3 regions of the Bacillus sp. MN7755 genome follow, and region 1 is predicted to be linked to each of the others. Evidence: riboswitches for the same ligand, from Rfam matches in the RefSeq annotation. Region 1 holds a riboswitch; each other region holds the start of a gene.

Region 1 (7,463 bases):
TTCAAGACCGAAGATGTTATGTTTAGCTGTTTCAGTTTTCGCAAGTTCGCCGCTTAATGCCGCTTGAATCATTGCACGAGTGTAACCTAAGTTCATACGTTTTCCAACGCCGTATTCGCCACCAGTCCAGCCAGTGTTTACTAAGAATACTTTCGCATCGTGTTTCTCAATTTTTTCACCAAGCATTTCAGCATAGCGAGATGCATCAAGTGGTAAGAATGGTGAACCGAAGCAAGTTGAGAATGTTGCTTGCGGAGATGTAACACCGCGCTCTGTTCCTGCTAGTTTACTAGTATAACCACTTAAGAAATGATACATAGCTTGTTCTTTTGATAACTTACTGATTGGAGGCAATACGCCAGATGCATCAGCAGTTAAGAAAATGATTGTATTTGGGTGTCCAGCAACACTTGGCAGTACGATATTATCGATCGCATGCATAGGGTATGCAGCACGAGTATTTTCTGTTAAAGTAGTATCGTTATAGTCTGCGATACGCGTTTGGTTATTAATGATAACGTTTTCTAAAACAGATCCAAATTTGATTGCATCGAAAATTTGTGGTTCTTTCTCGTGAGAAAGGTTTACACATTTTGCGTAGCAACCGCCTTCAATATTGAATACACCGTTATCAGACCAACCATGCTCATCATCACCGATTAATTTGCGGTTTGGATCAGCAGATAATGTTGTTTTACCTGTTCCAGATAAACCGAAGAATAGTGCTACGTCACCTTCTTCACCTACGTTTGCAGAGCAATGCATAGAAAGAATATCTTGTTCAGGTAGTAAGAAGTTCATAATAGAGAAGATTGATTTTTTCATTTCTCCAGCGTATTCTGTACCACCAATTAGTACGATACGTTTTTCGAATGAAACCATAATGAATGCTTCAGAGTTTGTACCGTCAACAGCTGGATCAGCTTTGAAATTCGGCGCAGAAACAATTGTGAACTCTGATTCATGAGTTGTTAATTCTTCTTCAGTTGGACGAATGAATAATTGATGTACAAATAAATTGTGCCATGCATATTCGTTAATAACTTGAATTGGTAGGCGGTAATTGCGGTCAGCGCCTGCAAATCCATTGAAGACGAATAACTCTTCTTTTTCTTTTAAGTATTCTAAAACTTTAGTATATAATTTATTAAAATGTTCTTCAGAAATCGGTTGATTCACAGCTCCCCAAGCAATTTTGTCAGCAACCGATGCTTCTTTCACAATAAATTTATCTTTAGGAGAACGTCCTGTATATTTTCCTGTTGAAGCAGAAACGGCACCAGTCGAAGTTAATTTCCCTTCATTTCGCATTAATACTTTTTCCACTAATTGCGGAACACTTAGTTGAATCTGTGCATTGCTTCCGTTCAATAATTCGTGTAAACCAATTTGGACATTCACAGTACTCATATTTATATACCATCCTTTTCATTTAATGAAATATTTCTCGTAATCCCCAACAAGAGTATAACACAATTATATAAATAATGTATACTATTTATTTCTTTTTGTTTGTGTGAATACATTATTTCCTTATTAATATTTCATTTTAGGCGTATTGAGAAAAACTTTCAGGAAAATGTGAATATTAATTGACAAATGAATATCATTTCTTTAGTATAGGTTGGGACGGATACTCTCTTATCCCGAGCTGGCGGAGGGACAGGCCCGATGAAGCCCAGCAACCTCACTTGTAGTGGTAAATACAGGTGAATAGGTGCTAAAACCTGTGCGAGGCTACAGGTCTCGAACGATAAGAGCGAAGGGCAAAAAGCAGTATGCAAGTAGCAAATTAAACCTTTCCTCTATGTAAAGTAGGAAAGGTTTTTCTGTATGCTTGTGGGAGAATAAATGTATGTCGCAGTTTGTGGCAAATTAAGGATGAGTTCCGTACAATATATACAATTACTGTAGGGAGGTTTACCACATGACAAAAAAACGTCATCTGTTCACATCTGAGTCTGTAACTGAAGGACATCCAGATAAAATTTGTGACCAAATTTCTGATTCAATTTTAGATGCGATCTTATCAAAAGACGCAAATGCACGTGTAGCTTGTGAAACAACTGTAACAACTGGTTTAGTATTGGTAGCGGGGGAAATTACGACTTCTACTTACGTAGATATTCCAAAAATCGTTCGTGAAACAATTCAAGGCATTGGTTACACACGCGCAAAATACGGATTCGATGCAGAAACTTGTGCAGTTTTAACATCTATCGATGAGCAATCTGCTGACATCGCTATGGGTGTTGACCAAGCGCTAGAAGCACGCGAAGGTCAAATGACTGACGCTGAGATTGAGGCAATTGGTGCAGGAGACCAAGGTTTAATGTTTGGTTTCGCATGTAATGAGACACAAGAATTAATGCCACTTCCAATCTCGCTTGCTCACAAATTAGCTCGCCGTTTAACTGAAGTACGTAAAGATGATACATTATCATACTTACGTCCGGATGGAAAAACGCAAGTTACAGTTGAGTATGATGAAAATGGTAAACCTGTACGTGTAGATACAATTGTAATTTCTACACAGCATCATCCAGATGTTACATGGGAAGAAATCGATCGCGATTTAAAAGAGCATGTAATTAGGACTGTAGTTCCAGCAGAATTAATGGATGGAGAAACGAAATTCTTCATTAACCCAACTGGTCGCTTCGTAATTGGTGGACCACAAGGTGATGCTGGTTTAACAGGACGTAAAATCATCGTTGATACTTACGGTGGATACGCTCGCCACGGTGGTGGTGCATTCTCTGGTAAAGATGCAACAAAAGTTGACCGCTCTGCAGCATATGCAGCTCGTTATGTTGCGAAAAACATCGTAGCAGCTGGTCTTGCTGATAAAGCAGAAGTACAACTTGCATACGCAATCGGTGTAGCACAACCAGTATCAATTTCAGTTGATACATTCGGCACTGGTAAAGTATCTGAAGACGTACTAGTAGAACTAGTTCGTAACAACTTCGATCTTCGCCCAGCTGGTATTATTAAAATGCTAGACTTACGTCGCCCAATTTACAAACAAACAGCAGCTTACGGCCACTTCGGACGTACTGATGTAGATCTATCATGGGAACGTACAGACAAAGCTGCAGCTTTAAAAGAGCAAGCTGGTCTATAATATATGAAAAAAAGCTTTGCGCAGTGAGCGCAAAGCTTTTTTTATTTCGTTTTACTTATGATTTGGATGCATGATTTGCAATACACTTCTCCGTCTAGCTCAATATACTTTTTCATATTTGTTATGCCGCTTGCTGGAAATGGCATATGAATCCACGCTTTTTCATATGTTTTTATTTCTTTTTGGCATGATTTACAAACAGTTGGCTTTTTTTGAAACATGTGAAATTAACCTTTCATTTGACGTGCTTTTCCTGCGCAAAATGCACTGCTCAGTAAAAATAGCGTTGCGAATATAATGCTTACTAATGTAGAGTATGGGATTGCGCCTTTTAGAGAAAAACCGACAGTGATGGAAGCAACAAATAAGAGGATGAATGTTGTTGTTAATTTTTTATATAGTTCCATAATATGTAGACCTCCGATTTATTTGGTAGTGCAATTTTAAAAACTGAATTCTACTATGTAGAAAATATAAGAAAAGTTAAAGGTTAGCTAATGATGTGAAGTCTAGGGGGATAAGAAAGAATGTTTTTTATTTTCCTTTTTGTGGATTAGTATACTTATATTGTATCATGATGCATCATCGGCTTCATACATAATTGTGTAAAGATATGTATGATAAAATGAAGAAAAGTCTTTAAGAAAGGAAGAGGAAAAATGAGTGTCAATGAACATAAAAAACAAGCTCCAAAAGAAGTGCGATGTAAGATCGTGACGATTTCTGATACACGTACGGAAGAGACAGATAAGAGTGGACAATTATTACATGAATTGTTAAAAGAAGCAGGACATACAGTGACTTCTTATGAAATTGTAAAAGATGATAAAGAGAGTATTCAGCAAGCAGTGTTAGCTGGTTATCATAGGGAAGACGTAGATGTTGTATTAACAAATGGTGGTACTGGTATTACGAAACGTGATGTCACAATTGAAGCCGTATCAGCGCTATTACATAAAGAAATCGTCGGATTTGGTGAGTTATTCCGCATGATTAGTTATTTAGAAGATATCGGAAGTAGTGCAATGTTAAGTAGAGCGATTGGCGGCACAATTGGGCGAAAAGTTGTCTTTTCAATGCCAGGGTCTAGCGGAGCAGTTCGCCTTGCGATGAATAAATTAATTTTACCGGAATTAGGTCATATTACATTTGAGCTGCATCGTCAATGAGTAAATGGGCTGGAATTGTATTAGCGGGCGGTATGTCGAGTAGATTCGGTGAGCCGAAAGCGTTAGCGAGCTGGCAAGGGAGTACGTTTATTGAGCGTATTTTGAAAGTGATGACAAGGACGCTCCAAGAGGTTGTAGTCATTAGTCATTCTGATATAAAAGAGCGAGTAGAGCAACTCGTACAAGTTCCTGTTATAGAAGATATTCCGCACTATAAAGGAAACGGACCATTTGCTGGGATTGTATCAGGGATGGAATACATAGAAGCAGATTGGTACGCTATTATGCCTTGCGATGCGCCAAATGTTTCGCATGAGTGGTTTACCATTTTATTAGAGCAAACGAGTGATGAATATGATGCAGTCGTACCTATTATTAATGGAAGGAAACAACCGTTACTTGCAGCATATCATAACCGTGTGAAAGAAAAGATTTATGCTTTGCTTCAAGAAGAAAAAAGAAGTATGGGCCAACTTTTATCACAATGTAATGTGAAATATGTTGCTGGAGAAGATGTACAAGCGAATGCAGATTGGTTTATGAATGTGAATACGAAAGAAGAATATGTGCAGGCTCAAAAAGACCTTTCAAATGAATGAAAGGTTTTTTTGATATACAGAAATTGGGGAACAATTACTGTATAAAGGTATGTGAGTAAGTTGATTTTAAGGAGAATTCTTAAAATCATCATACAGTTAAAATACTGTATAACCATATATTAATTTTTATGGGTTTTTATTACAAGTCTGTTTGTTTATGTTTGTTTATGTTTGTTTTTGTTATGATGAATATAGAAATAATATGATTTTTCACCTTGTGTATCATTTATTTAAGTAAAGTTTACAACTGTGTAATAAACTCCCTTCGTTTTTTTGAAGGGAGTTTTTCTATTTAAGCAAGCAACTCTGATGCGTTATGCTGAAGGACTTCTTCATATTGGTTAAGTAAGCCACGAAAGATCTCATCCCAGCTTTTTAATTTCGCATAAGATGAAGCTGCTATTCCCATCTGCTCAAGTTTTTCTTCATTTTGCAATAAAAGATAAATGGATGATAGAAATGCGTCCTCATTTTTGGGTGGACAAAGAACTCCTGTTTTTCCATCTGTAATAATATTTTTAACCCCGCCACTATTTGCACCAATGACAGGTGTACCGCATGCAAGCGATTCAAGTACAACGTTCCCAAATGTTTCAGTAGCAGATGGAAATACCATTAGATCGGAAGAAGCATAGGCTTCAGCTAAATCTTCACCTTGTAAATATCCAGTAAAGGTTACATTTGTTTTTGGGACAGCTTCACGCAAATTTGTTGCTAGAGGACCGTCTCCTGCTATAAGCCAATGAATATCGTTTCGAGTATGCGCTGATTTAACGATAAGATTTTGCAACGTATCAATATCTTTTTCAGGGGCAATCCGTCCAACATAGGAAAGGACGTACTTCGCTGTAATATTATATTTTTTTCGGAATAGGTCTGTATTGTAAGATGGATGAAAGAGTGTGCAATCTACACCCCGTCCCCAAATAGAGAGAGCTTGAAAGCCTTTATTTTTTAATTGATGTAATGTTTCAGGAGAGGGTACAAAATTTTTTTGCATATGACTATGAAACCACTTTAAATAGTTCCAAAGCATATTAGAGAGAAATTCGATTTTGTAATAGCGTAAATAAGCATCGAAATCAGTATGATAAGAACCGACAACTGGGATGTTTAACTTTTTTGCATAATACAATCCACAAAGTCCCATGTTGAAAGGTGTGGCAATGTGAATAATGTCAGGTTTAAAGGAAAGAAGTTCTCGTTTAATGCGCGGAGTAGGAAAAGAAAAACGACATTCTGGATATAATATTGTTAACGGGATACTTCTCATCTTGTTCACATTAGCCACGAAATTATCTTCAGCCGTATGCTGAGGGGCGAAAACAGAATAGGCGATTTTTTCTTTCTGAAAGTAACGTGTTAATCGTTCTAATGTTTTCGCAACCCCGTTCACTTGTGGCGTAAAAGTATCGGTAAATATGGCGACTCTCATCATATCACTCCTTTATGTGAAAAGTGGGATGAATTGATAAAAAGAGATGATGCCAGAGCAAGTGCCGAGGCACATACCGACGAATACATCAGACGGATAGTGAAGCCCTAAATAAATACGAGAAATACCAACGCATAATGCTAACGGTAATAGAAAAACAAATAAGCTTGGATTATAGCAAATAAATGGAATAAAGACAGAGAAAACAGCTGTTGTATGACCAGACGGGAAAGAGTGGTCTTTTAATGGATGGACTGGATATTTTGCATCCTGAATTGTTAAATAAGGACGTTTTCGCGGATACCACCTTTTTAATATTTGCACAGGGATATGGCTAATTGCTAACGAAATAGCAGTTGCAATTGCAGCTTGGTGCAAAGTTCCCTCTGCGAAAATTAAAAAGAACAGTGTGAGTGCGATGGAGAAAGTCGCGCCACCGATATGAGTAATATTGCTGAAAAATATATTTAACGTTTTTTGATCAAAATATCGGTTAATTCCTTTGAAAATGTAACATTCTATTTTATACAGTCCACTGGCCTTCATGAAAATTCTCCTCCCTCGTTTACATATATATGGAGATATTAGCTTTTATTTTAATAAGATTTTGTTGAGGGAGTAATAATGTTTTGTAAAGAAAAAGTTAGTTTTTTTATAAAAAAGCTGCCAATCTTATGGCAGCGGAATTTTATTTCTGTAATGATTTATAGTACTGACCTTTTTCAACATATTGTGTGCGGATACGCTCCATGTCTTTACGGTCTTCTTCTGTTAATTCACGAACGACTTTCGCTGGACGACCGAAAGCTAACGTGTTTGGCGGGATTTTCTTTCCTTGTGAAACGAGGCTTCCAGCACCGATAAAGGCTCCTTCGCCAATTTCAGCACCATCTAATATAATAGATCCCATTCCAATTAAAGCATCTTTCTTAATATGGCAACTATGTAAAATCACTTGATGCCCAATTGTTACATCGTCTTCTAAAATAAGAGGATATTGTGGGCTTTGGTGAAGTGTACATTGGTCTTGTACATTTACACGATCTCCAATGATTGTTGGTGATACATCGCCGCGTATGACTGTATTAAACCAAATACTTGATTCTTCGCCAACTGAAACATCGCCTGTAATG
Region 2 (7,463 bases), on a different contig from region 1:
GAGTATTTATCGAAGTTATAAGCACTATCTGTTGTAAATAAATCTAAGAATGTAATTGGATCAGCGAAGTCAGGGCCCCAGCCATCAATACCGATTTCATAGTCACCACTTAATAGTAGTTTTAACTGTTGTTTACGTGGTTGTGGTTTTAAATTCACTGTTAATCTATCTAGGTTCTTTTCTAGTTCGCCTTTTAAATATTCACCAGTCTTTTTAGCTAAAGCATTATCACTAGTTAATAGTTCAATTGTTACTTTGTCAGTACCAAGTTCTTGCTTCGCTTTTTTCCAGTTTTCTTTCGCTGTTTTCACATCATCTTTGACTAGATTTCCATTTTCTTTACGGAAGTCATTGCCTTCTGGACTCTTTGCAAATTTCGCAGGAACCATTCCTTCAGCTGGAACAGCGCCGTTATTTAAAATTGTTTCTACGTATGCCTTTTTATTCATTGCGCCGTTAATAGCAAGGCGTGCATGTTGATTTTTTAATGTTTCATTTTTTTGATTGAGTCGTAAAAATTGAATGCCAACTTCAGCGCGTTCTTTGAAGTTTGGATCGCTCTTATATTTATCAACAAACTCCGCAGTCAAAGCAACACGATCAATTTGTCCAGAATCATATAAGTTAACTTCTGTAGATTTATCCTTAACGACATTGAAGTTAATTTCTTCTAATTTTACTGTTTTAGCATCCCGATAGTTAGGGTTTTTCTTTAATTGGAAGCTTTGCTCATGCTTCCAGTTATCTAATGTGAAAGCACCGTTGTAAATTAAATGATTTGTTTCTAAACCGTATTTATTACCTTGAGATTTTAAGTACTCTTCATTAATTGGTAAGAATGTTGAGAATGTCGTTAAGCTTAAGAAGTAGGGAACAGGACGATCTAGTTGTACTTCTAAAGTTTTATCATCAAGAGCTTTAATACCTAATTGATCAACCGGTAATTGTTTTTGGTTTATTTGTTTCGCATTCTTTATATCGAAGAATAAGAATGCATATTCAGCTGCTGTATCAGGATTTACGGCACGTTGCCAAGCGAAGACGAAATCCTTTGCTGTAACAGGAGTACCGTTTGACCATTTTGAATCACGCAGGTGGAATGTATATTTTGTTTTATCGGGACTAACGTCAACCGACTCAGCAACACCAGGAATCGGTTTATTATCTTCTCCCATTGCATATAAACCTTCAAAAACATTGCGCATTACGTTCATGGATTCCCCATCTGTTGCTTTTGCAACATCCATTGTTGGAATTTCTGAAGCGAATGATAAGTTAATTGCCTGTTTATCAGGTGCTTTATCATTTGCTTTCGCTCCGCTTGCGTTATCTTTATTTCCCCCGCAAGCAGTTAGTAATAGACTTGCCCCTAAAACAGATGCAACAACAGGTACAACTTTTTTCTTCATTGTTCGTTCCTCCCTAAATGTGTTGTTCGTAACGTCTTAATGTCCATTTTTTGAAGTGTATCTATAGAAGAAGAGAAAGCCTATTATAAATATGTGCATGTAGGTAATCAGATGTTCTATATGTATATATATGTTGAACTATAATCTGTCGTTATATGTTTCAACGTAGTAGACATTATATTTTGGTGATTAAATATTTCGTTTCTTTGATTATTTAGAATATTAACGCTGGAAAGAACTATATGTCAATAATAAAAGTTGGAGTATTATTTTTTAAAAATACTATATTGAAAAAGCGGATTTTCTCTCATTGAGAAATCCGCTTTTAATACATTTTTCCAATAAAACAATTGGTATGGGTAGAAAAACTTCAATTCAGGTTGCCTTTTATTTTTCAATTTGTGCCCATTTGAAGTTTAATTGACCTGCAAATTCTACTTGTACAATTCCTTTCACATAAGAACGTTCTAAATAAGATTCACCTTTTTGGTAAAGAGGAGCGATAACAGAGTCTTTAAATAATATTTTCTCGGATGCTAGTAATGCTTCCCAGCGAGCTTTTTCATCACCAGCTAAAGTCGTTTTAACTTTTTCAATTGTTTCATCGAACTCCTTATTAGAGTAATGATCTAAGTTGTAAGGGTTATTCGTTGTAAATAGTTCAAGGAATGTAATTGGATCAGCAAAGTCAGGACTCCAGCCGTCAATGCCGATTTCATAGTCACCTTTTAATAAAAGTGAAACTTGTTGTTTACGTGGTTGTGGTTTTACATTTACTGTTAATCCGTCTAAATTCTTTTCTAGTTGTCCTTTTAAGAACTCACCAGTTTTCTTATCAAGGTCAGCATCACTTGTTAATAATTCTAATGTGATTTTTTCAGAACCAAGCTCTTGTTTAGCTTTCTTCCATAACTCTTGTGCAGATTTTGTATCAACTTTGGTTAAATCTCCGTTTATAGTACGGAAGTCCTTTCCATCAGTCCCTTTTGCAAAGTTTTTTGGAACGAGGCCAAAGGTTGGTGTAGAGCCATCATTTAATAACGTATTTACAAAGGATTTTCGATCAATTGTTTGGTCAATTGCTTGGCGTGCAGAAACGTTTTGAAGTACTTTGTTTTGTTGATTCATACGTAAAAATTGTACGCCTACGTTCGGGCGTTCTTTAAAGTTCGCATCCTTTTTATATTTATCAACGAAGTCAGATGTTAATTTTATACGGTCTAATTGTTTTGATTCGAATAAATTTACTTCTGTTGATTTTTCTTTTACTACGTTAAAATTGATTTCTTCTAGTTTGACAGTATCTTTATCCCAATAGGTAGGGTTTTTCTTGAATTTAAAGCTTTGTTCGTGCTTCCAATCGCTTAGTGTAAAAGCTCCATTGTACAAGATTGTATTATCTTCTAAAGCGTACTTATCACCTTGTGCTTTAAAGAATTCCTCGTTAATTGGTAGAAATGTTGGGAACGCTGTTAAACTAATAAAATATGGAACAGGACGCTCTAATTCTACCTCAAACGTATGGTCATCAACTGCTTTTACACCAAGTTGGTCGGCTGGAAGTTCTTTGTTGTTAATTTTTGTTGCGTTTTTAATATCAAAGAATAAAAATGCATATTCAGAGGCTGTTGCTGGATCGACAGCTCTTTGCCAAGCGAAGACAAAATCTTTCGCTGTAACAGGAGTGCCGTTTGACCATTTTGAATCTCGTAAATGGAATGTGTATTTCGTTTTATCGCCACTTACTTCATGAGATTTTGCAACACCAGGGACAGGTTTGTTACCTTCACCAAGATTATACAAACCTTCAAATACGTTTCTCATTACTTGACCAGAATCAGTATCTGTAGCACGAGCTGTATCCATTGTTCGTATTTCAGTAGGTGAAGATAAGTTTAAAACCTGTTTACTAGGTGCCTCGTCTTTTGCATTTGCTCCACTTGCTTCGTTTTTATAACTACCGCAACCAGTTAATAAAATACTTACTCCTACAACTGATGCAATACCGGGTACAAACTTCTTTTTCATTTGATTTTCCTCCTAAATAATTAAGTTTGGATGATGATGAGGGAAATGAAAAATAAAAATCCCTCTTTTCGTATTGAGAAAGAGGGATTTTTACGTACAAGTTATGCACCCGTATATAAACGAAGTCCCTCATTCTATCTTTCAAGCCATAAAGCTTGCAGGAAGTGGCACAGTATTCAAAATGAACCTGTTGCCGAGGTTTCAAAGGGCCAGTCCCTCCACCTCTCTTGATACAATGAGTAAACAAATAAACTTTATTAAATTTTGTGTTTCTTTGATAATTCAAAATCTTACACCTTGGATGATGAAGTGTCAACCGAATGAAATGTAGTTTAAATTTTCAGTTTTCTTTAACGGAAAAACCACTGCATATGGCAGTGGTTTTTCTACTAGAAGTTAAAGTTATCTGGATCTGGACCAACGCGACGATCTTCATTTAAAGCTTGAATTGCTTTCATATCATCAGCACTTAATTCAAAGTCGAAGATGTTTGCATTTTCAATAATGCGATGTTCTTTAATAGATTTAGGGATTGTTACAACTTCGTTTTGTAAATCCCAGCGTAAAATAATTTGCGCAGTTGATTTATTATATTTTGTCGCAATTTCTTGTAAAACTGGGTTATCTAGTAGTTGGCCTTGCATTAATGGTGACCAAGCTTCAAGCTGGATATTATGTTCTTTACAGAAAGCGTGTAACTCTTCTTGTGCTAAACGTGGGTGGTATTCCACTTGGTTGACCGTTGGCTTAATTTCAGCAATTTCAAATACGTCTTGTAAGTGGTGAATGTGGAAATTACTCACACCGATAGCACGAACACGACCATCTTTATAAAGCTTTTCTAATGCTTTCCATGATTCAGTATATTTCCCTTTTACAGGCCAATGTACTAAATATAAATCTAAATATTCTAGACCTAATTTTTCTAATGTAGTTTCAAATGCTTGAAGTGTTGTTTCATATCCTTGATCGCTATTCCATACTTTTGATGTAATAAATAATTCTTCACGTGAAACACCTGATTCACGAATCGCTTGTCCAACGCCTTCTTCATTTTGATAGATTGCTGCAGTATCGATGCTGCGGTAGCCATTTTTAATTGCTGCTTTTACAGAATCAATTACCTCTGAACCATCTTCTACTTTAAAAACACCTAAACCGAACCAAGGCATTTTTACTCCGTTATGTAATGTTGTATAGTCTTTTAAACTTGTTAAACTCATATTATTTCCCCCTAGCTTTTTTGTTTGTTGCTTCTACTGCTTTTTGAATTGCCTCTGAAAAATTATACTCATATAAAGTTTTGAGACCTTCAGCTGTGGAACCACCTGGCGTTGTTACTTGTTCGCGGAGGTTAGCCGGATCTTGCGTTTGTTCAAGCATAGAAGCGGAGCCAGAAATCATTTGAATGACAAGGTGTTTTGCGGTTGCTTCATCGACTCCATAACTTTTTGTTGCTTCAATTAAGCTTTCAGCAAAGTAATAAAGGAAGGCTGGTGCACTTCCAGTAACTGCAGTAAGCTGATGAATTTCTTCCTCAGTGCAGAGTTGCGAAGTACCAATGCCTTTTAAAAGTAGTTGCAGGGTTTCTTGATGCATCTCATTTACTGATTGTCCCATTGTATATAAGGAGATAGACTTTCCAATTTCAGCAGCTGTATTTGGCATAATCCAAGCAACAGGCGTTCCTTGGGGAAGTCTTTCTTCTAAATAAGATGGTCCAATGCCAGCAGCTACCGTTACGACAAGTTGGTTCGATAGTAACGGAGATAACTCTGCTAATAATTCTTCATGTGCAGCAGGCGGCATTGCTAAAACAATCGTATCAACAGATGTAACATGTTGCTTCCAATCTGTTGTAATAGACACATTATATCGCCCTTGTAATTGTTCTAGCTTTTCTACATTGCTTCGGTTAGAAACGATAATTTCTTCGATATATTCTTTGCTTGTTTTAAGTAATCCGGAAAATATAGCTTCTGCCATACGACCAGCACCAATAAATAGAATTCGATGTTTGTTAAGCATATCCTTTATTCCTTTCCAGTAGAGATATGTTATAAAAAACGATACCATCTTTAAGAGAATTTTGTAAAAAGAAAAGACTTATTGTGAAAAGAATGAAATTGGAGGGAGGAGGGGGATGCAAATAAGGTTGTAAAGATTATTATATTTAAAAAATAGTTGTAATAAAAAACCCCTGAAGCAGTTATGCTTCAGGGGTTAATAGATTATAAGTTTATGCTTTTGTTAAACCAAGTAATACAGCGCCGCCGATAATTAAAACACTACCTAGTGCAATAAAGATCAATTGACGTTTTGTTTTCTTTTCACCTAAGAAGACAATCGCACCGAATGTTGAGATAACGATTCCAGTTTGAGATAATGGGAAGCTTGTTGCTACTCCAACACGTGGTAATGAAAGAAGTAAGAATAAGTTTCCTGTTCCCCATAGTAAACCAGATAAAGCATTACGGATTGCATATTTGTTAAATGGCTTATGTTTAGATGTCAGTACAACCGCACCAACAAACATACCAACTGCTTGTGGTAAAATAGCAGACCAACCATCGATATTATACCAACGAATGATAATTACATATACAAGATAGCCGAAAGTAGAAACAATTAAAGTAAGAAGTCCTTTTTTCAATTGTCCTGGTGGTTGTGCATTTTCTTTGTCGTCTAGTGATGTGAATACAACACCGACTACGATTAATAGGATTGCAATCGTTCCCATAATGATTGTTGTAGTAGTAGTCCACTCACGGAAAGCGATAACCCCAAAGATAGAAGTTGCAACAAGTTGCATACCAGTAGAAATCGTTACAGTAGTAGAAACACCTAACTTTTCAACTGTTTTTAATTGGTTTACTTGTCCTAAAGCCCAGAATAAACCTGAAATAAAACCAACAATCAAGATTGTCATTGTTAAAGCCGGTTGAGTAAATACATACATAATTGTTGCGAAGAATAGAGCACCGATTGTCATACCTACCGTTTGGCTATATGCACCACCGCCCATTTTTACGCTTACTAATAAGATGTTTCCCCATGCAATTGCAGGAAGAAGCGCTAATAAAATGTCCATTACAAGACTCCCTTCAGTTTGCTATACCAATATAATTACATATCGTTCTAACGATCGGTAATGCCCCACTAATAGAGTAGAAGATTACCGATCGCTAAAACAGGATGAAGAATTCACGATATAAATGCGTTTTCATTTCTTCAATTTTTGAAACACCTCCATATAATAACAGGAAATTGCCTATTTTAGAAAGTAAATTCAAATAGAATGTATATTTAAATAAAAGGTAAAATTCAGTTATTTCCCGATGGCATATTTTATTTCCTAAGAAATAAAGAAGCAGCTTCGAAAAAAGCTGCTTTAAGATTTAGTAATTCTTTTATTAATAAGTTGAATACATAGCAGAAATACGAGAGACATACTAATAGTGATAACTACAAGTGTCCAGGCGAGTTGCATATTACTTGCATCAATGGCCATGTAAATGGCAGTTGGGATTGTCTGTGTTTTTCCAGGGATGTTCCCAGCAAACATGAGTGTAGCACCAAATTCTCCTAGTGCACGAACAAAGCTCAAAATCATTCCGCTTAGTAAGGCGGGAAATGCAAGAGGAAGTGTAACGTGCAGAAAAACTTGAGATTCACTTGCACCAAGGTCACGAGCACTTTCTTCAATTTGTACATTTGCGATAGAAAATCCTGTCTTTGCTGATTGGTACATAAGCGGAAATGCAACAACTGTGGAAGCGATGACCGCAGCAGTAGATGTGAACATAATAGACTGCTGAAACAATGATTCTACCCATATACCAATGGGACTATTATTTCCAAAAATGATAATGAGAAAAAAGCCGATTACAGTTGGTGGAAGTACCATTGGCAATAAGAAAATAGTTTCTAATATTACTTTGTATCTCCATGAGGAGCGTGCCAATGCCCGTCCGATAATCGTCCCTAAAATTGTAACGAGAATAGTGGCACATGCAGCTACTCGTA
Region 3 (7,463 bases), on a different contig from region 1:
ACAAGAGGTAGAGCAATACCGATGCGGTTAAACATTTTATTTTTTTGTGTATTTTTATTATTTTCTGCCATGATCATACAGTTAGGTAAAGTACAAATTATCGATGGAGAAACGTATAAAAATGAAATAGAGAAGAGAGAAAATGCAACCGTAAGTCTTTCTGTTCCGCGCGGAAAAATATTTGATCGAGAAGGGAATCCAGTAGTTGATAATAAATCTTTACGTACAATTACATATACAAAGATGAAAGGTGTAAAATCAGAAGAGATATTAAAAACTGCAAGACAACTTGCAGACATAATTGAAATGCCGCAAGAAGATATAAATAAGCTAACTGAAACGGATAAGAAAGATTTTTGGATGCAATTAAATCCGAAACTTACCGAAAAATTAGTATCTAAAAAAGAAATAAATAAGTTCAGAGATAAAGATATTACCGGGAAAAATTTAGATAAAAAAATAGAAGAGTTAAAAAGGAAGCGTGTAACAGATAAAAATCTTCAGGAATTAACAAATAAAGATATAAAGGTGTTAGCTATTAAAAGTAAGATGACTTCTGGTTATCAAATGGCTCCTCAAATTATTAAAAAAGATGTTAGTGAAAAGGAATTCACTATAATTAGTGAAGGTTTAGCGAATCTCCCAGGTGTAGACGTATCGGTTGATTGGGAGAGAGTGTATGTAAATGATGGATTATTCCGATCTGTTCTTGGAAATGTTTCTAATTCCGATGAAGGATTACCAAGTGAACGATTAGATTACTACTTGGTACGTGATTATAGCCGAAATGATAGAGTTGGAAAAAGTTATATCGAGCAGCAATACGAAGATGCACTTCATGGTACAAAAAAAGAAGTAAGAAGCGTTGCAGATAAACAAGGTAATACAATTAGAACGGAAACAGTTTCTGAGGGAAAGAGCGGTAAGAATTTAACTTTAACAATAGATATGGAATTACAGAAAAAAGTAGAAGAAAGTATAGAAAAAATATTAAAGGCATATAAAGGATCAGAATCCATGTTAGACCGTGCTTTCGTGGTGATGATGAATCCGAAAAACGGACAAGTATTATCCATGGCTGGGAAAAGACTTGTAGAAAAAGACGGAAAAACAGAAGTTGAAGACTATGCTTTAGGCACAATGACTAGTTCTTATGAGCTTGGATCAACAGTTAAAGGTGCAACAGTTTTAACTGGATTTGAAACGAAAGCTATAACACCAGGTACTTATTTTTATGATGCACCTATGAAGTTTAAAGGAACTAAGGAAAAAAAGTCTTGGAAAGAGTTTGGAAATATTGATGATTTAAGAGCGTTACAAGTCTCTTCAAACGTTTATATGTTTCATACAGCATTAAAAATTGCAGGTGTGGATTATGTGAAAAATAGTTCATTAAATATTAAACAGGAGTACTTTGATAAAATGAGGTATTATTTCAGGCAATTTGGATTAGGTGTTCCAACGGGTATCGATTTACCGAATGAAACAGCTGGACAAATTGGTAAAAAAGATAATCAACCTGGTTTCTTACTAGACTACTCAATTGGCCAGTATGACACCTATACGCCACTTCAGCTTGTACAGTATATTTCAACAATCGCAAACGGTGGATATCGAATGAAGCCACAAATTGTTCAAGAGGTAAGAGAGCAAACGTCGCAAAAAGATGAGATTGGTAAAGTGGTGCATTCAGTAGAACCAATCGTTTTAAATAAAATAGATATGAAAGTGGAATATATAAATCAAGTAAAAGAAGGATTTAGAAGGGTGTTCCAAGAAGGTGATGGAACAGGTGTAAGGGCGTTCCAAAAAGCATCTTATAAACCAGCAGGTAAAACAGGGACTGCACAGACAGTATACGGTGGAGAAAGTGATATTGGAAGAAATGAAAAAGGTGAGCGAAGAGAATGTTATAATTTAACGTTAGCAGGATATGCACCATATGATAATCCTGAAGTAGCATTCTCTGTAGTTGTACCGTGGGTTATTAATGATAAATCTGGTATTAATTCTGATATTGGAAAAGAAATTTTAGATGCTTATTTTGAATTGAAAAATAAGTGATTGACTGGAGAAACTACAAAAATAGATAGCTCTAAAGAAGATTAAAATATATGAAATGTTATAGAAACTAGAGTCGTCTTATTTAGGGATAGATTCAAAATGGGTGATAGAGAGGTAAAATCATTCTATCAATTATTCACGTTTTATAAAATAAATCATATATTGATAGCATAGGACAAGCTGAAAAGCTTATTCTAACCTCACAGAACACTCCTTATCACGGTTAGGCATCTACTTATGTAGATGCCTTTTTTAATTTAATGACTGACAATTATTTATCAATCTAAAGTAGCAAGTTTATTAGGACTATTAGGGGAAGATTGACTGTAATAATTACAGTATGGTTAATAAGAGCATTGAAATGTAGGGAGTGAGAAAGAAGTGCTAAATATTTTAATGGTTAATTTTCCGGCAGAGGGACATGTAAATCCTACATTAAGTTTAGTCAAAGCCTTCATTGAACGGGATGATCACGTACATTATATTACAACAGAACATTTTAAAGGCAGAATTGAAGATTTGGGAGCTACTGTATATACACATCCAGATTTATTAAAGGAGATTTCTATTGATACTGAAACTTCATATGGGTTGAATTCTTTCTTTCATGTACATGTTCAAACTTCTTTATATATATTAGAAATTACGAAAAAATTATGTGAAAGCATAATTTTTGATTTTGTAATTTATGATATATTTGGTGCTGGAGAGTTAGTAAAGGAGTATTTACAAATACCAGGTGTAGTTTCTTCTCCTATATTTTTAATTCCTCCAGAATTTTTAGAGACGTTACCTTTTCATCCAAATGCAGAAATACAATTCCAACCCGATGAACTTTCTGAAAAGTTACTATATCAAATGGAGCATGAATTTGGCGTAAAACCTAAAAATAATCTTCAATTTATACATAATAAGGGAGATATTTCTCTCGTGTACACAAGTCGTTATTTCCAACCTAATAGCAATTCGTTTGGAGAAAATAACATTTTTATTGGGCCGAGTATTTCAAATCGTAAAACAAATGTAGAGTTTCCATTTGAAATGCTTAAAGAGAAGAAAGTTATTTACATTTCAATGGGAACACTACTTGAAGGACTCGAACCATTCTTTAATACTTGTATTGATACTTTCTCAGATTTTGATGGGATAGTTGTAATGGCAATTGGTGATAGAAATGATCGTTCTAAAATTAAAAAAGCGCCAGACAATTTTATAATTGCTTCATACGTACCCCAATCAGAAATATTAAGTGAAACAGATGTTTTTATTACACATGGCGGCATGAATAGCGTACACGATGCTATATATTTTAAAGTCCCATTTGTAATAATTCCACATGATAAAGATCAGCCAATGATAGCACAAAGGTTAACTGAGCTTGAAGCAGCGCATCGGTTATTGAAAGAGCATGTTAATGTGCAAACGTTAAAAGAAGCGGTAACAGACGTACTTTCAAATGAAAAGTATAAACATGGTATACGAAAACTTAATGATAGTTTTTTAGAATGTGGTGGTCCAAAAGAAGCCATTGCAGTTATTGAATCTCTTTTAAGTAAATAGTGTCAACAATATACAAGCATAGAGGTTCTACCTTTATGCTTGTATATTGTTATCCCGCAAACTGCACAGCAGTATTTGCATGTAAAAAAGCAGTATCAAACACAGGAACAGTAAGGTCGTTTTGTGAAATAAGCAAAGGGATTTCAGTACATCCTAGTAATATTCCTTCTGCGCCATTTTGAATTAATAATTTTGTAATTTGTAATAGCTTTTCTTTTGATGTTTCTGAAATAATTCCTTTACTTAATTCATTTAAAATAACGTGATGAATAAAATTTCTTTCCTCTTCATTTGGAATGACTGTCTCAATGTTATAGTTTGCTAGACGTGATTTATAGAAGTCTTGTTCCATCGTTTGTTTTGTACCCAATAGTCCGATACGCTTTATATTCTGTTCTACCATTTCTTTAGCACTTACATCACCAATGTGAAGAAGTGGGATGGATATTGCACTTTCTACTTCTTCAGCAAATAAATGGACCGTATTAGAACACATTAATAAACATTCAGCTCCAGATTTTTCAACTTTTTTTGCAACTGTGACTAATTCGTTTTTCACTTTTTCATATTGATGATTTTGTAATAAAGTAGTTACCTCACCAAAGTCCATGCTATATAAAACAAGCTTTGCATTTTGATCATATTGAGAGAGTGTAAGTGTATTAATATGTTTATAGTATAACGATGTAGATTCCCAACTTAGTCCACCAATTAAACCGATTACTTTCATCGTGCATTCCTCCCGTAACTATTTTGAACTTATTATTTCATAATTCCGATAAGAATACAATGATTTAAATGTACCGTTAAATAAAAAATAAAAATAATTAGAAAAGTGTTGAAATTTACACTTCTTAGTGCCATAATACGAATTACAAATTAATACTTATCCAGAGAGGTGGAGGGAACGGCCCTATGAAACCTCAGCAACCCCTATATAAATTTATAGGAAGGTGCTAATTCCGCAGAGGACACGATGTGTTTTTTTGAAGATAAGAGGATTCTTGAACGTGAAAGAAAATGACCTCTTATATAAGAGGTCATTTTTTGTTGTATAGAAAGGGAGTGTCGATGCATAATTCATTTTCAAAATAAATATAGAGTAATAAAAGTTGACTAATATGAGAGGGGAATTGTAATGAACAAATTATCAACAAAGTTAGTAGTAGCAATCGGAATTGGGGCAGCATTATACGGGATATTAGGACTTTGGGGATTTTCTATTGCGCCAAATACATTTATTAAACCCGCATTAGCTATTTTAACTGTTTTTGGAGCTCTATTTGGTCCAGTTGCAGGACTGTTAATAGGTCTTATCGGTCATACCGTAACAGATACGATCGCTGGATGGGGTATTTGGTGGGGATGGGTTATTAGCTCAGGCATTATCGGATTTGCAATGGGACTCATTCAAAAAAGAGTTGGCTTTAGTGTGAGAAACGGGACGTATAATAAGGGAGATATTTCTTATTTAGCCATTACTGGGTTAATTGGAATTGTCATAGCTATTATATTTGCTGGGGCATTCGATATTATTGTGATGGGAGAACCGTTTGACAAAATTGTTATACAAGTATTAGGAGCAACAATTGCTGATGTTATTGTATTTTTAGTTCTTGGATTGCCAATTACAATAGGTTTAGCTAAATCTAATAAGAAACATACACATTTAAAAATTGAAAAGTAGGGATGTTAACATGCAACCAATTATTTCTTTTGAACAATTCAGCTTTCAATATGAGCATGCAGCACAGCCTACTGTAAAAGACATTTCATTTCATATATATCCTGGAGAAAAAGTACTAGTTGCTGGACGAAGTGGTTCAGGGAAATCAACGTTAGCTCATTGTATCAATGGGCTAATTCCATTTTCTTATGAAGGAATTAGTACTGGTAATATTTTAATTGCCGGAAAAGATCCAAGGAAAGAGAGTATTTTTGAACAGAGTAAACAGGTAGGAACAATTTTACAAGATCAAGACGCTCAATTTATTGGCCTTACAGTAGAAGAAGATGTAGCATTTTATTTAGAAAACGAATGTGTAAATCAAGATGATATGAAAAAGATTGTTTCGGATTCATTAAAAAAGGTGAAGATGCATGCTTTTCATAAACAAAGTCCACATGAATTATCAGGAGGGCAAAAACAAACTGTTTCTCTAGCAGGTCTGTTAACAACAAATGCTAATATATTATTGTTCGATGAACCGTTAGCAAATTTAGATCCGCTAAGCGCCATACATACAATACAACTAATTAAAGATATACATAAACAATATAATAAAACAATTGTAATTATTGAACATCGAATAGAAGAAATATTAAACCTGGATTTAGATAAAATCATTTTAATTGATGAAGGTGAAATTGTTGCGATTGGGACACCTGAAAAGATTTTAGCGTCAAATATATTACCATCTTTAGGCTTAAGAGAACCTATGTATATAGAAGTATTAAAGAGATTACATTTTGATAGTAATAATGACGTAATATACCCACTTGAAAATCTTTATAGGGAAAGTGTTAGTGGCGTAATAAATGAGTGGATGGAGAAGCAAGTTTTTTGTAAAGACACTCCTACAAAAAAAGAATTATTGAAAGTAGAGAATTTGTCATTCTCATATTCTAATAAACAAAAAGTATTAGATAATGTGAATTTCTCTATATATAAAGGGGAAATAGTAGCACTTTTAGGCCATAATGGAGCTGGAAAATCAACATTAGCTCATAGTCTTATAGGGATAAACAAAACAAAAAATGATAGGATTTTAATTGATGGAGTAAATATTAATTCTTGGTCTATTCGTAAACGCGGTGAGGTTATATCTTATGTGATGCAAAATCCTAATCATATGATTACTCAACCTACTGTTATGGAAGAGGTTTCGTTTTCATTAAAATTAAAAAAATTTTCAAAGGAAGAAATTAAGCTTAGAGCGGAAGAAGCGTTAAAAGTTTGTGGTTTGTATCCATTTCGAAATTGGCCAATTCAGGCGTTAAGTTATGGACAAAAAAAGAGATTAACGATTGCATCTGTACTAACAACAAATCCGAAACTTATCATATTAGATGAACCGACAGCGGGACAAGATTATTATCATTATAAACAATTTATGTCGTTTATTAGAAAATTAGCTGCAAAGGGAATATCGTTTATTTTGATCACACACGATATGAATCTCGCATTGGAATATACAGACAGAGCGATAGTTTTACATGAAGGGAAAATTATTGCGAATAATACCGCGTCTATTGTGTTAGGGCATCCAGAAACGTTACAAAGAGCGAACCTAAGGGAAAGTTCTTTATTCAAACTAGTTAAATTTAGTGGGATTGCATATCCTGAAAGGTTTATAGAACTTTATTTTGATGTTATTAGGAGGGAGGAAGATGTATAGTACATATTTTCATCGCATGGATGGAGCAGTGAAATTGTTGTTATTTATTTTTTGTATGACGTTTACCTTTTTATTTTTTGATTTTCGCGTATTGCTAGTTGTATTTTTGATTGGATGTATGGGACTTATAGTTGCTAAAATTCCACTCCGTAAAATTTTTATTGTTTTTAGTGTTATATTTACATTTAGTTTATTAAATTCTGTCATGATTTTATTTATTACACCAACCCATGGATCTGAATTAACCGAATCATATACTTCGTTTGTGCATATTGGATATGCAACAATTACATATGAAACATTATTTTATGCAGCTACACTTTCATTAAAATATTTTACGTTATTACCATTTACACTTATTTTTATTTATACGACTGATCCAAGCGAATTCGTGAGTAGCTTAAGTAAATTTCGAATTCATTATAAGATTACATATGCAAT

The links. A riboswitch is a leader RNA that binds a small molecule or an ion and turns the genes downstream of it on or off. The one in region 1 is predicted to bind S-adenosylmethionine.
Region 2: it holds a riboswitch for S-adenosylmethionine, as region 1 does, so the genes downstream of both, ACYVEC_RS11260 (peptide ABC transporter substrate-binding protein) here and metK (methionine adenosyltransferase) in region 1, are expected to answer to the same signal.
Region 3: it holds a riboswitch for S-adenosylmethionine, as region 1 does, so the genes downstream of both, ACYVEC_RS16215 (ECF-type riboflavin transporter substrate-binding protein) here and metK (methionine adenosyltransferase) in region 1, are expected to answer to the same signal.

What each region holds. Positions count from the first base shown of each region.
Region 1 is NZ_BTRL01000017.1:317,893-325,355, reverse strand. It holds gene pckA (phosphoenolpyruvate carboxykinase (ATP)) at 1-1,410, opposite strand, end outside; SAM riboswitch class I at 1,639-1,760, shown strand; gene metK (methionine adenosyltransferase) at 1,928-3,127, shown strand; gene ACYVEC_RS20955 (hypothetical protein) at 3,169-3,348, opposite strand; gene ACYVEC_RS20950 (hypothetical protein) at 3,355-3,534, opposite strand; gene ACYVEC_RS20945 (MogA/MoaB family molybdenum cofactor biosynthesis protein) at 3,787-4,296, shown strand; gene ACYVEC_RS20940 (molybdenum cofactor guanylyltransferase) at 4,293-4,895, shown strand; gene ACYVEC_RS20935 (glycosyltransferase family 4 protein) at 5,188-6,330, opposite strand; gene ACYVEC_RS20930 (phosphatase PAP2 family protein) at 6,343-6,876, opposite strand; gene ACYVEC_RS20925 (gamma carbonic anhydrase) at 7,019-7,463, opposite strand, start outside.
Region 2 is NZ_BTRL01000009.1:34,535-41,997, forward strand. It holds partial or broken gene ACYVEC_RS11255 (peptide ABC transporter substrate-binding protein) at 1-1,409, opposite strand, end outside; gene ACYVEC_RS11260 (peptide ABC transporter substrate-binding protein) at 1,797-3,437, opposite strand; SAM riboswitch class I at 3,569-3,674, opposite strand; gene ACYVEC_RS11265 (aldo/keto reductase) at 3,827-4,660, opposite strand; gene proC (pyrroline-5-carboxylate reductase) at 4,662-5,465, opposite strand; gene ACYVEC_RS11275 (GRP family sugar transporter) at 5,677-6,528, opposite strand; gene modB (molybdate ABC transporter permease subunit) at 6,829-7,463, opposite strand, start outside.
Region 3 is NZ_BTRL01000013.1:250,352-257,814, forward strand. It holds gene ACYVEC_RS16200 (peptidoglycan D,D-transpeptidase FtsI family protein) at 1-2,064, shown strand, start outside; gene ACYVEC_RS16205 (macrolide family glycosyltransferase) at 2,446-3,624, shown strand; gene ACYVEC_RS16210 (aspartate/glutamate racemase family protein) at 3,674-4,354, opposite strand; SAM riboswitch class I at 4,508-4,623, shown strand; gene ACYVEC_RS16215 (ECF-type riboflavin transporter substrate-binding protein) at 4,763-5,311, shown strand; gene ACYVEC_RS16220 (ABC transporter ATP-binding protein) at 5,322-7,022, shown strand; gene ACYVEC_RS16225 (energy-coupling factor transporter transmembrane component T family protein) at 7,015-7,463, shown strand, end outside.